2 regions of the Allobosea rubneri genome follow, and region 1 is predicted to be linked to the other one. Evidence: predicted binding sites of a transcription regulator. Region 1 holds the regulator's gene; the other holds the start of a gene.

What was found. Region 1 encodes LexA, which represses DNA repair genes until DNA is damaged. Its sites were predicted from a motif close to TGTTCNNNNTGTGTTCNG; they were not measured.
Region 2: the regulator LexA is predicted to act here: its motif matches at 4,304-4,321, upstream of RKE40_RS21195 (three-Cys-motif partner protein TcmP).

What each region holds. Positions count from the first base shown of each region.
Region 1 is NZ_JAWDID010000005.1:60,118-66,281, forward strand. Features, by position in the region: gene RKE40_RS05200 (molybdopterin molybdotransferase MoeA) at 1-1,071, shown strand, start outside; gene RKE40_RS05205 (hypothetical protein) at 1,078-1,437, opposite strand; gene lexA (transcriptional repressor LexA) at 1,616-2,347, shown strand; gene RKE40_RS05215 (ComEC/Rec2 family competence protein) at 2,341-4,473, opposite strand; gene gltX (glutamate--tRNA ligase) at 4,763-6,164, shown strand, end outside.
Region 2 is NZ_JAWDID010000040.1:12,123-18,286, forward strand. Features, by position in the region: gene RKE40_RS21170 (SRPBCC domain-containing protein) at 1-39, shown strand, start outside; gene RKE40_RS21175 (RraA family protein) at 219-884, shown strand; gene RKE40_RS21180 (invasion associated locus B family protein) at 912-1,553, opposite strand; gene RKE40_RS21185 (arylamine N-acetyltransferase family protein) at 1,508-2,332, opposite strand; gene RKE40_RS21190 (c-type cytochrome) at 2,340-2,618, opposite strand; gene RKE40_RS21195 (three-Cys-motif partner protein TcmP) at 4,389-5,489, shown strand; gene RKE40_RS21200 (DUF5131 family protein) at 5,499-6,164, shown strand, end outside.

The DNA of each region.
Region 1 (6,164 bases):
CCCTTCGCCAATTCGGCGATGGACGGCTATGCCGCTCGTGCCGATGATCTCCAGCCCGGCAAGGAATTGCGGGTCATCGGCGAATCCGCCGCCGGCCGCGGTTTTTCCGGCGCGGTCGCCCCCGGCGAGACCGTCCGCATCTTCACCGGAGCGCCGCTGCCCGAGGGCACCGACGCCATCCTGATCCAGGAGCATGCCGAGGGCGTCGACGGCCCGGTGATCCGCGTCACCAAGGCGGCGGGCAGGGGTCAGTTCGTGCGCGCCGCCGGGCTCGATTTCGGCAGTGGCGAGATCCTGCTCGCGGCCGGCCGCCGCCTCGACAGCGCCGCGCTCGGCCTTGCCGCCGCAATGGGGCATCCGGAGCTTCCGGTTCGCCGCAAGCCCGTGGTCGCAATCCTCGCCACCGGCGACGAGCTCGTCCTGCCGGGCGAGCCGGTCGGCCCCGACCAGATCGTCGCCTCGAACAGCTATGCGCTGGCCGCACTGGTCGAGCAGGCCGGCGGCACGGCGCTCGATCTCGGCATCGCCCGCGACAATCATCCCGATCTTGCGGCCCGCATCGAGGCGGCGAAGGCGGCGAATGCCGATGTGCTGATCACGCTCGGCGGCGCCTCCGTCGGCGCGCATGACCTCGTCCAGGCCGCACTCAAGGCCCAGGGCATGGATCTCGGCTTCTGGAAGATCGCGATGCGGCCGGGCAAGCCGATGATGATGGGAAGGCTCGGCCCGATGGTCGCGCTTGGCCTCCCCGGCAACCCGGTCTCCTCGATCGTCTGCGGACACCTCTTCGTCACGCCGCTGATCGAGGCCCTGCTCGGCATGGCCGAGCCGGAGCGCGACCGCGGCGAGCCGGCGGTCCTCGCCGTCGACCTGCCGGCGAATGACGAGCGCCAGGACTATCTGCGCTCGACCTTCGTGACGGAGGCAGGCGAGCGCCGGGTGAAGCCCTTTCCCAAGCAGGATTCCTCGATGCTGGCGAACCTCGCCCGGGCCGAGGCGCTGGTGATCCGGCCGGTTTTCGCCGAACCGGCCAAGGCCGGCGATCCGTGCCGGATTATCCGGTTGCGCTGAGGCCGATCAGCGGCAGCGCAGATAGCGCGTGCCGCCATAGACGACCTCGTCGTTCGAGACGACCTTGAGGGTCCGGCTGGCGCGACGCTTCGGCCCGTCGATGCTGAAGCAGGTGCCGCTCATCCGGTATTCGTTGGCGGATACGCGCTCTATCCGGCTGAAATGGCAGCCGCCCTCGCCTGCCTCGCCGGTGCGGCCGCCGCGGTTGAAGCCGACATAGGCGCCCTCGGTCCCCTCCTTCAGCCATCTGCAGCCCTGCTGCGTCGGATCGCCGAATTCGCCGCGCACCGGCAGTTCGGCGGCACTCGCCATACCGGCCACAGCCGCGGCCATCATAGCGCTCAGACTCGTCAGCTTGACCGCCATCGCTCCCTCCCTCTCGCCGTGGCACCCCACGCTGGACAAAGCTTCGCTTGCACGCAGAAGGGCCAGTTTCGCGCGGCGCAATACGGCCGATGGACGTCCCTTGCGGAACACAAGGCGAACGGGTATGTTGTTCGTGCTTTGTTTCGATTCCGATGCGAAAGGCCGGGGCGGCGAGATCATGCTGACACGCAAACAGTTCGAACTGCTTCGCTTCATCCATGAACGCCTGCGAGAATCCGGCGTACCGCCCTCCTTCGACGAGATGAAGGACGCGCTCGACCTACGCTCCAAATCCGGCATCCACCGGCTGATCATGGCGCTGGAGGAACGCGGCTTCATTCGCCGGCTGCCGAACCGCGCCCGCGCGCTCGAAGTCATCAAGATGCCGGACGGGATCGGCGGGCCGCAGGCGCAGCGCGGGCGCTTCAGCCCGTCGGTCGTTCAGGGCGGCCTCGGCCAGACCCCGCCTGCCCCGGCAGCCAATCTAGCCAAGCCGCGCCCGGCGGGCGCCGAGGAGAACGGGCGCTCCACCGTCTCCATCCCAGTCATGGGCCGCATCGCCGCCGGCACGCCGATCTCGGCGATCCAGGATCGCAGCCATAGCGTCTCCATGCCCGCCGACATGCTCGGCGGCGGCGAGCACTACGCGCTCGAAGTCCGCGGCGATTCGATGATCGAGGCCGGCATTCTCGACGGCGACACCGTCGTCATCCGCAAGCAGGACACGGCCAATACCGGCGACATCATCGTCGCCCTGATTGACGACGAGGAAGCGACGCTGAAGCGCCTCCGCAAGCGCGGCTCCTCGATCGCGCTCGAAGCGGCCAACCCGGCCTATGAGACCCGCGTGCTCGGCCCGGACCGGGTCAAGATCCAGGGCCGGCTCGTCAATCTGATGCGGCGCTACTGAAGCATCCCGCTGTCCTCCGCCTGCTCGGTCGGCACGTTTGCGGGCGTACGTGCTGGCTCCGATGAAGAAGGCACGGTCGCAGGAGCGGGCCGGGCCCGGGTCCAGGGTCGCAGGCGCGTTGCGTCCTCGGCGGTGTAGGCGCGCCAGCTGCCGCCGCGCATGGACCCAAGCGCCGTCGCGCCATCGCGGGCGAGCGCGGCCCGGTCGATCAGTCGGGCGGTACAGGTGCCATTGACGTGGAGCGGCGTGACGACGAGGTCGGCGCGCTGGCAGTCCTCGACGATGGCGACGCGGTCCTTTGTGTAGGCGACATTGCGGCCATCCTTGAGACGGATCACGCAGCCGCGCGCGTCGCAGGCGGCGCCCTCTCGCAAGGTGGCATCATCCGGAGGGCGGGAATCGCCGTCGGCATGGAGCCATTGCGTCAGCACGAAGCGACTCGGCTTGCCTGCCAGGACGAGTCGTCCTTCGGCACCGCGCACCAGGATGCCGGAACCGTCGCGCTCGATCAGGATGTCGGGCCGCGTCGGGTCCGAGGCGAGCGCCAGGCCGGCGCAGAGCGGCAGCGCCGCGAGGAAGCGCAGGGCCGTCGTCCACAAGGTCAGCCAGAGCAGCGCCAGCGCGAACAGGGCGAGCGCCACGGGATCGAAGGCAGGCAGCACCATGGTCGAGCGTTCGATACCGGCGACCCAATGGGCGAGCTGCAGGACGAGACCGGAGGCCCAGCCCATCAGGGCCCAGCCCGGCCAGTCGAGCCCGAACGGATAAGCCAGCACGCCGAAGACCGCGGCCGGCATGACAATGAGCGAGACGAAAGGCAGGGCGAGCGCGTTGCCGAGCAGGCCGAACGGGTTGAAGGTCTGGAAGTGGTAGACGCCGAAGGGCGCAGTCGCGGCCGTCGCCAGCAAGGTGGTGACGATGATGCCGACGGCCGAGAGCCAGAGCGGCCGCAGCGGCCAGGGCCAGCTGGCGGCAGCCGCATCAGGCGGGCGCTCCTGCCAGCGTTCGGCGAAGGCGATCAGCGCCGCGACCGCGCCGAAGGACATCTGGAAGCTCGGCCCGAGCAGCGCCTCCGGCTCGCGCAGCAGGACGATGATCGCCGCCAAGGCGAGGTTGCGCATGCTGAGGGCCGGCCGGTCGACCAGAATGGCGCCGAGCATCACCAGCGTCATGATCAGCGAGCGCACGGTCGCGACTTCAGCGCCGGAGAAGACGCAATAGGCGGTAGCGCCGAACATGGCGGCGAGCGCAGCGATTTTCTTGACTGGCCAGAACAGCGCGATGCCTGGCGACAGCGCCAGCAATGCCCTTGCGAGCCAGAAGATCGTGCCGGCCGCCAGGACCATGTGCAGGCCGGAGATCGAGACGATGTGGTAGATGCCGGCGGCGCGCAGGTCGTCATTGGTCGGCTCAGTGATCAGGCCACGCTTGCCGGTGACCAGGGCGGCTGCCATCGCTCCCGCCTGCCCGCCGCCGATGGTGGCGATGCGCTCGGTCAGCGCATTGCGGGCCTGGTCGATGGCGACGCTCCAGGCGAGTTGCCGCGACTGCGGCACCGGCGCCGGTGCCAGCGCGACCTTGCCGGCGATGTTGCCGACGGCACCGATGCCGCGGAAGAAGGCGTCGCGGGCAAAGTCGTAGCCGCCGGGACGCGCCGGCCCGGGCGGCGGCAGGAGCCGCGCGGTCGCGACGATGTGATCGCCGGGCTTCAGTGTCGTCGCGGCCGTGCTGACACGTATCCGGCGCGGCCGCTGCTGCGGGTCGACACCCGGCATGTCGGTAACCAGCAGAACGAGGCGGACACCCTTTTCGCGCTGCTCTAGCGCCTCGATGAAACCTGTGACCTTGCCGACATGGAGGCGGGCGAGCGCCGGTGCCGCGATACTCGCCGTGCGCCAGGCTCCGGCCGCGAAGCCGGCCAAGACGGCGGCGAACCCCAGGCAGATCGCCATGGCGAGGCGCTTGTGGCGCAGCAGCGACGCTGCGAGCGCCGACAAGGCGAAGCCGAGCAGCGGCGCAATCAGGCCCGGCTCACGATCGGCGAGGAAATACAGGATGACGCCGAGCCCGAGCGGCACGGGCAGCCAGTTGAAGAGGCGGCGGCGCTCGACCTCGGTTTCAAGCATGGCACCTAGGCGCATGCGCCAGCTTGCGGGATTCCAGGCTGGGCTCTGCGTCAGACGGCGCGTCCACCCTGCCCCGCCTTGCAAGGCAAGGACAGCCGCAACGGCCTTGCGGCGACGCCCGGGCGGAACGGAGAGCAATCGGCCTCCCTTTCGCCGCCGGCGCAGGAAGCGCTTAACGGCGGCCGCAAAGCCATGTTACAGCGACCGCGCCGGTTGTCAGCCCCGGCCGAGACCGCCCGTGAGCCGGCCCTCGCCCTTCATCCGCCCGTTCCGTCGGAGTCCTTCTTTCATGAGCGATGAGGTCGTCACGCGCTTTGCGCCGTCGCCTACCGGATTCCTCCATATCGGCGGCGCCCGCACCGCCCTGTTCAACTGGCTCTATGCACGCCGCCATGGCGGCAGGATGCTGTTGCGCATCGAGGATACCGATCGCGAGCGCTCCACCGATGCCGCGATCGCCGCGATCCTCGACGGTCTGTCCTGGCTCGGCCTCGATTGGGACGGCCAGACCGTCTACCAGTTCCAGCGCGCCGCTCGTCACCGCGAGGTCGCCGAGCAGATGCTCGCCGCCGGCAATGCCTATTATTGCTATGCGACGCCGCAGGAACTCGACGAGATGCGCGAGAAGGCCAAGGCCGAAGGCCGGCCGATGCGCTATGACGGGCGCTGGCGCGACCGTGACCCGGCGACGGCGCCGGCCGGCGTCAAGCCAGTGATCCGCCTGCGGGCCGAGCAGACCGGCGAGACCGTGGTCGAGGACGAGGTCCAGGGCCGCGTCGTCTGGCAGAACGAGAATCTCGACGACCTCGTCCTGCTGCGCTCCGACGGCAACCCGACCTACATGCTCGCCGTGGTCGTCGATGACCATGACATGGGTGTCACCCATGTCATCCGCGGCGACGATCACCTCACCAATGCGGCGCGGCAGACGCAGATCTATCAGGCGATGGGCTGGAAGGTTCCCAGCATGTCGCACATCCCGCTGATTCACGGCGCTGACGGGGCCAAGCTCTCCAAGCGCCATGGCGCGCTCGGGGTCGATGCCTACCGGGCCATGGGCTATCTGCCGGCCGCCTTGCGCAACTATCTGCTGCGCCTCGGCTGGAGCCATGGCGACCAGGAGATCTTCTCGACCGAGGAGATGACGGCGCTGTTCAACCTCTCGTCGATCGGGCGCTCTCCGGCGCGCTTCGACTATGCCAAGCTGGAGAACCTGAACGGGCTCTATATGCGCCAGTCGGACGACCGCGAGCTGCTGGAGGCGCTCAAGGCGATCCTGCCCGAGATCGGGCCGGCCCGCGGTGTGCCGGCGAAACTCGACCCGGCGCTCGAAAGCCGGTTCCTCGCCGCCATGCCCGGACTGAAGGAACGCGCCAAGACTTTAGTCGAACTGCTGGACAGCGCCTTCTATCTCTATGCCCAGCGTCCGTTGGCCCTCGAGCCCAAGGCGGCTGCGCTGCTCGACGATGCGGCGCGCGAGCGGATGCCGAAGCTGGCCGCGAAGCTCGCGGCGCTGCCGGATTGGGAAACCCCGGCGCTCGAAGCCGCCGTGCGTGAATTCGCCGAGGCAAACAGCGTCAAGCTCGGCCAGGTGGCGCAGCCGCTGCGCGCCGCCCTGACCGGCCGCACCACCTCTCCGGGGCTGTTCGACGTGATGGCCGTGCTCGGGCGCGAGGAGGTTCTGGCGCGGC
Region 2 (6,164 bases), on a different contig from region 1:
GAGGCGAGCTACGCCCGGCTTGACGCGATGCCAGGTTGATTCCACGCGCTTTCGGCGCTGCATTCAGCATTTCGACGGGGCCTTTGCGGCCCTGTCACCTTTTTGGGGATGGCTCGCAGCCCTGCGTTCCGCGCACTGCCCCAAGAACGCCGGCTCGGTTGACCCTTGCAGCAGGCGCCGACAAGCTTCCGCAAAACATGGGGGAAGCGATGTCTGAGTTGGCTGCTACGTTCGATCTGGAATCTCTGAAGACCCGGCTCTATTCCGCCGTCCTATCGGACGTGCTCGACCAGCTCGGCTATCCGAACCAGGCGGTGAAGCCTTTCGTGCGGCCGGTCGACGACAATTCCGTCCTCTGCGGCTTCGCCCGGACCGGGCTCTACATGAAGCGCTATCACCTGCCGGAAGGGCATAATCCCTACGCGCTCGAAATGGACCTGATCGACAGCCTGAAGCCGGGCGAAATTCCGGTCCTGGCCTGCGACGGGCCGACCGACCGGATCGCGCCCTGGGGCGAGTTGCTGACCGCGGCCTCGATGGTGCGCAAGGCGGCGGGCTGCCTGACCGACGGGCTGGTACGCGATGTCCGCCGCATCCGCGAGCTCGGCTTCCCGCTCTTCCATGGCGGCATCGGGCCGCTCGACACCAAGGGTCGCGCTGAGATGATGGCGGCCGACGAGCCGGTCGAGGTCGCCGGCGCCCGTGTCGAGCCCGGCGATTTCATCTTCGGCGATGTCGACGGCGTCGTGATCGTGCCGCAGAAGATCGCCGCCGAGGCGGTCAGGTTGGCGCTCGAGAAGATCGAGGCCGAGGACAGCACGCGCGACGAACTCCTGGCGGGCGCGAGCCTGCGCTCGGTCTTCGAGCGTCACGGCGTTCTCTGAACGCCGCGGGCTGTCCCGCGGCTGCCTTCAGCTGCACTGATCGAGCAGGCGCGAGGCGGCGGTGACGCCGTCGAGCGAGAAGGTGTAGCTGGTGTCGTTGCCGCGGGCGGAGGTCGCCTCCAGCACCATCGAAGAGCCGGCCTTCATTGCCGCCAGCAGGTTGGTCTCGTTTTCCAGCCGGTTGAGCCAGGCGCCCTTTCCGAGCGTCAGCATCTGGAATTCCGCATCGCCGATGGTGATGCGGACGACCGAGTCCTTGGCGAATTCATAGCCGGTCTGGAAGCTGGTCTCGGTGTTGCTTGCCTTGCCGTCGCTGGTCTGAACGAAGAAGAAGACGTCGCCGTGCCGCAGCTGGTCCGGTTTCGCTGTTGTTGGTGTGCTGGTAATATAGCAACGCTGGCTATTGCCGTTCTGGTAGGATGCGGCGTTCCAGTCCTTGAACTGTCCCATGGATTTGGCGGGGCTCGCCTGTGCCGTTCCGGCAGCGGCAAGAAGCAGGAACACCGCTGGCGCCGTCAGTCTCATCATAGCCTCATCTCCTTTTGCCTGCGCAAGGGATGAAACCTCGGTGATTAACGAGGCGTAAAAAAGATCGTCAAAAATGCGTGTAGCGACGATCCGCGTCAGGCGGCCGGTGCCGCAGCGATTCGCGCCAGCGCGGCCTGCCACTGGTCGTCGTCGAGCACGATTGCGAAGCGGCTTTCGAGCGCCTCGCGCAGCGCGGCGTCGTCCGCGATCTGCTCTGGCAGCGAGGCTTCGCCGAGCCGGTGCTCGGTCAGGCGGCGGTCGAGCAGGGTCAGCCGGCCATGCGGCAGGATGCGGGCGGCGCGCAAGGTGAAGGTGAAGGCCGAGGCCGGATGGGTCGCGACATAATGGTTCGCCACGACCTCGTCGATCGCCGGAACCGGCTGCAGGGTGAAGCGGTAGAGCAGGCGCCATTCGCCTGATATCTCGGCGCGCAGCCACCAGTCCTCGCCGCTGCGGTTGAGCCGGTAGGGCTCGTGCGGCGTCTTCTGCGGGGCGCCGTCTGCGAGGCGCAGCGGCCCGGTCAGCGTCATGCCGCCGAAGCCGACATCGGCGATCAGATCCTCGCCCTCGCAGGTGACGCGCAGCAGCTTGTGGGAGCGGGCGACCTGCGCATCCTCGGCCTGGCCCATCAGCACGCGCCCGCCGAGCGGCGTCACCGGGAAGCCGAAGGCCTCGAGCACGGCGTGGAACAGGGTGTTGTGCTCGAAGCAATAGCCGCCGCGCCGCCGGCCGACGAGTTTTTCGAAGACGGTGGGCAGCCCGATCTCCACGCTCCTTCCGGCGAGCGCGTCGAAATTCTCGAACGGGATCGCCTGCGGATGCAGGAAATGCAGCCGCGCCAGCGCGACCCGGGTCGGCGCGACCTCGCCATCATAGCCGATGCGGGCGAGATAGGCGGCAAGGTCGTCCGGGGCGAGCATGGTGGCCTCAGCGCGGTGGCAGGGCGGCGTAATAGGCCGCGATCGCCGCGACCTCCTGCACGGTCATATGGCGGGCCATGAAGCGCATCTCCTTGTGCGGGCGCTTGCCGGCGCGGAAGGCCATCATCTGGTTGAACAGGTACTTTTCGTTCTGGCCGGCGAGATGCGGCACTTCGGTATCGCGCGCGATTCCGTCCTCGCCATGGCAATAGGCGCATTGCTCGACCGGCGAGGAGCGCGGCTCGGCCAGCGCCGGACCGGTGCTCGCCGCCATCGCCAGCGCCATGGCCCAGCGTCGCCCTCTGCGATGTCGTTCCGTCAAAATCCGAATCCCCCGCTTCTTGTTTGCGGCGAGATTAGACGGGCAGCGGGTAAACAAAAGCCGCAGCCTCGCGCAGCTGCTCCGCGAAAACTGCCGTACCGGCAGGCCGATCCGCCGCGCCGACGATGTCGCGCTCGCCCTCAGCACCAGCGTCAACGTCGCCTGCGACGTGCTGCTCGACTTGCCGCTCGACTTGCCGGCGGTGAGGCGGGCTCCAGCAAGCGCCGGGGCGCGTGCGTAATGCGGAAAGGAGAGGAACCGGAGCGGAAAACCCTCTCCTGCAAGGAGAGGGAGGTGTACGCGCTCGGACCAGTTTGCGTCGCGCTGACCGCGGCGATGTCGACGCCAGCGATCTCTCTCCCGAACGCCTCACCCCTGCCCCTCTGCACTGATCTCGGGCTTGCCCGAGATCAGCACTCAGAGTGATCGAAGTCGGGTAGACCCGACTTCGATGCAGGAGAGGGGTTCTGTCGCGCTTCCCGCACCCTTTGCTTCACCCACGCGCCAATCCCGCCCGCAGGCCTGCCTGCGGGGCGCTTCGGAATACGGGGCTGGCGGAGCGCCGCGAGGCGCGTCGAGTAGCATCCGCTTCCGTTGAGCCAGGAAGCGGCGCGGATGAAGCCTCATCCGCACGCCCCGTGGCGCTCCGCCTTCGGCGATTTTAAAGCTCCGGGCCGCGCTTCTGCGAAGCCGGCTGCTGGCCGTGCCGCGATGCCCTCAGAAGCCAGGTCCCCTCTTCGGGTCGTCGCTCCCTCAGCGCAATCGCGATGGCGGCTGCAGCCGCTTCATCTAGCGAGCTCCTCGCGCAGGGGTCGTAATGCCCCAGGTCGGTTCCCGAAGCCTCCCGGGAGCGGGGCGTAACCCCCGCCCGCAGGCGCCGACCCTCACCCAGCCTCTGGCATACCTCCGGACGGCCGCCCCGTATGGGTGATGGGCGAGGGGATCATACGGGAGGTTTTGGCGGCGGGGATAAGTTTGCGGCCTATCCCGTAACGCACTCGAACCGCGACCCAGCCTTCTCCCGGATGAGAGAAGGTGGCGCGGAGCGCCGGATGAGGGCCTGCCCTCTCCGCAGAAGGCGCGGCGGTGCCGCCTCGCCCTAACAATCAGCGGCGGTCCCTCACCGCTGCCCCTCTCCCATCCGGGAGAGGGGTTCTCGCGCTTTGTCCTGAGAGGGGCGGTGCCCCGAAGCCTCCCGGGAGCGGGGGCCCGCCCGCAGGGGCCGACCCTCCCCTGGCATACCTCCGGACGGCCGCCCCGTATGGGTGATGGGCGAGGGGATCATATGGGAGGTTTTGGCAGCGGGGATAAGTTTGCCTCTCCGGTCATGGTCGCCCTTGTGGCGACCATCCACGTCTTTGCGCCGGAGTGGCCGGCGAGCGGCGTTTCGTAGGTCGGCGCCTGCCAGTCGCCTCACAAGACGTGGATGCTAGGGACAAGCCCTAGCATGACGGAAAGGCGAGGGAACCGCGACGCCTCTTGCCTTCTCCCGGATGGGAGAAGGTGGCGCGAAGCGCCGGATGAGGGCCTGCGCTTGCCACAGAAGGCGCGGCGGTGCCGCTGTGGCCTCATGCGGCGAGGGCGGACCCTCATCCTCGCACGTCTCTCCTGAAGAGGCGTCCCCTGCCAAGGGACGTTGACATTGTACGTGTTCTTGATATGTTCTTATTGCAAGTGCTGGCTGTATCGGCCTCACTTCTCTCCTATGAGTCGAAAAACGGGGAGGGGGGCGCAGTGGCAGAGAAATTCTTTGAAGAAAGGGAGGATCAGTCCGAAGTGAAGGCTCGGATTGTCTCAAAATATTTCTATGCATGGGCGAATGTAATTCTGCCGTCAGCGTCTGCGCATAATAGCAAGATCGCATATATTGATCTTTTTGCGGGACCTGGCCGCTATAAAGATGGTGCAGTGTCAACGCCTTTAATGATCGTTGAGAAGGCAATAGAGACACCAAAATTGAGAGACAATCTCGTCACGATGTTTAATGATGAGAATCCCAGTCATACCAAGAACCTTGAGGGCGAGCTGGGAAAACTAAATAACATTCGAATGTTAAAATACAGGCCGGTAATTTCAACGGGCAGTGTTGGCGAAGCTATTGCGGATCAGCTTGCGACGGTGCGATTGGTTCCGACGTTCTCGTTTATTGATCCGTTTGGATATAAAGGGCTTTCTCTAAAGCTAATAAATGGCGCCATTAAAGATTGGGGTTGTGACTGTGTCTTTTTCTTCAATTATAACAGAATTAATGCGGGAGTTTCGAATTCAATTGTCGATAGACATATAAATGCGCTCTTCGGTGATGAAATTGCCACGGATCTAAGGACGCAGTTAAGCGGGCTCACTCCACCAGAAAGAGAGCAGCTTATCCTTGAGAAACTGGCTCAAGCAATCAAGGCTCTCGGCGGTAAATATGTACTACCGTTCCGCTTTAGGAATGCCGCCGGAACGCGCTCGACGCATCATCTTGTGTTTGTTTCCAAGCACGAGAAAGGGTACGAAATAATGAAAGAAATACTTTATAAAGAAAGCTCTACTCATGATCAAGGTGTCGCTTCACTTGAGTATTCTCCAGCAAATGCTAGGACTCCCTTGCTATTTTCTCTTCAGCAGCCGCTCAATAAACTTGAAGGGGAGTTGCTAAATCTCAACAAAGGCAAGGCTCTGCGTGTTATAGACATATACAGATCGCATCATGTTGATACGCCGTTCATAAAAAGAAATTATAAAGAGTGTCTCCTGCAGTTGGAGGCTCAATCCAAGGTATCTGCCGAGCCAGCCAAGCGCCGAAAAGGTACCATGGCAGATGATGTGATCGTTACATTTCCGCCGTAGGAGCGCGACATGGCTATTGGCTCTTCAATCGAATGGACTGAGGCGACGTGGAACCCAGTCGGCGGTTGTTCGATTTTGTCGCCGGGCTGCACCAATTGCTACGCCATGCGGATGGCACGTCGTTTGGAGGCCATGGGGCAGGCGAAGTATGCCGGCACGACGCGGGTGTCTGGAGGGCGTCCGAAGTGGACCGGCAAGATAGTTCTGGACGAGCGTTCGTTGAGCCTTCCGAAAGGCTGGAAGAAGGGACGTCTTGTATTCGTTAATAGCATGTCGGACCTTTTTCATGACGACGTGCCTTTCTATTTTATAGAGAGAGTATTTGATACAATGCGCGATACGCCGCAGCACACGTATCAAATATTAACAAAAAGAGGGGAGCGCTTAGAGGAGCTTGGCAGCTACCTTCGTTGGCCCAAAAATGTCTGGATGGGCGTTAGTGTGGAAAGCCAAGATTATTGGTGGCGCGTTGAACATTTGCGTAGAACGCCAGCGGCAGTTAAATTTCTGAGCCTCGAACCGCTTCTGGGAGGAATGGTAGAACCGGATTTCGCTGGTATCGACTGGGTTATAGCTGGCGGCGAAAGCGGCCCTAATGCTCGTTCTGTTGATCCCAGTTGGATCAGAAATATTAGAGATGCCTGTGTCGAGCAGGGTGTAGCGTTTCATTTCAAG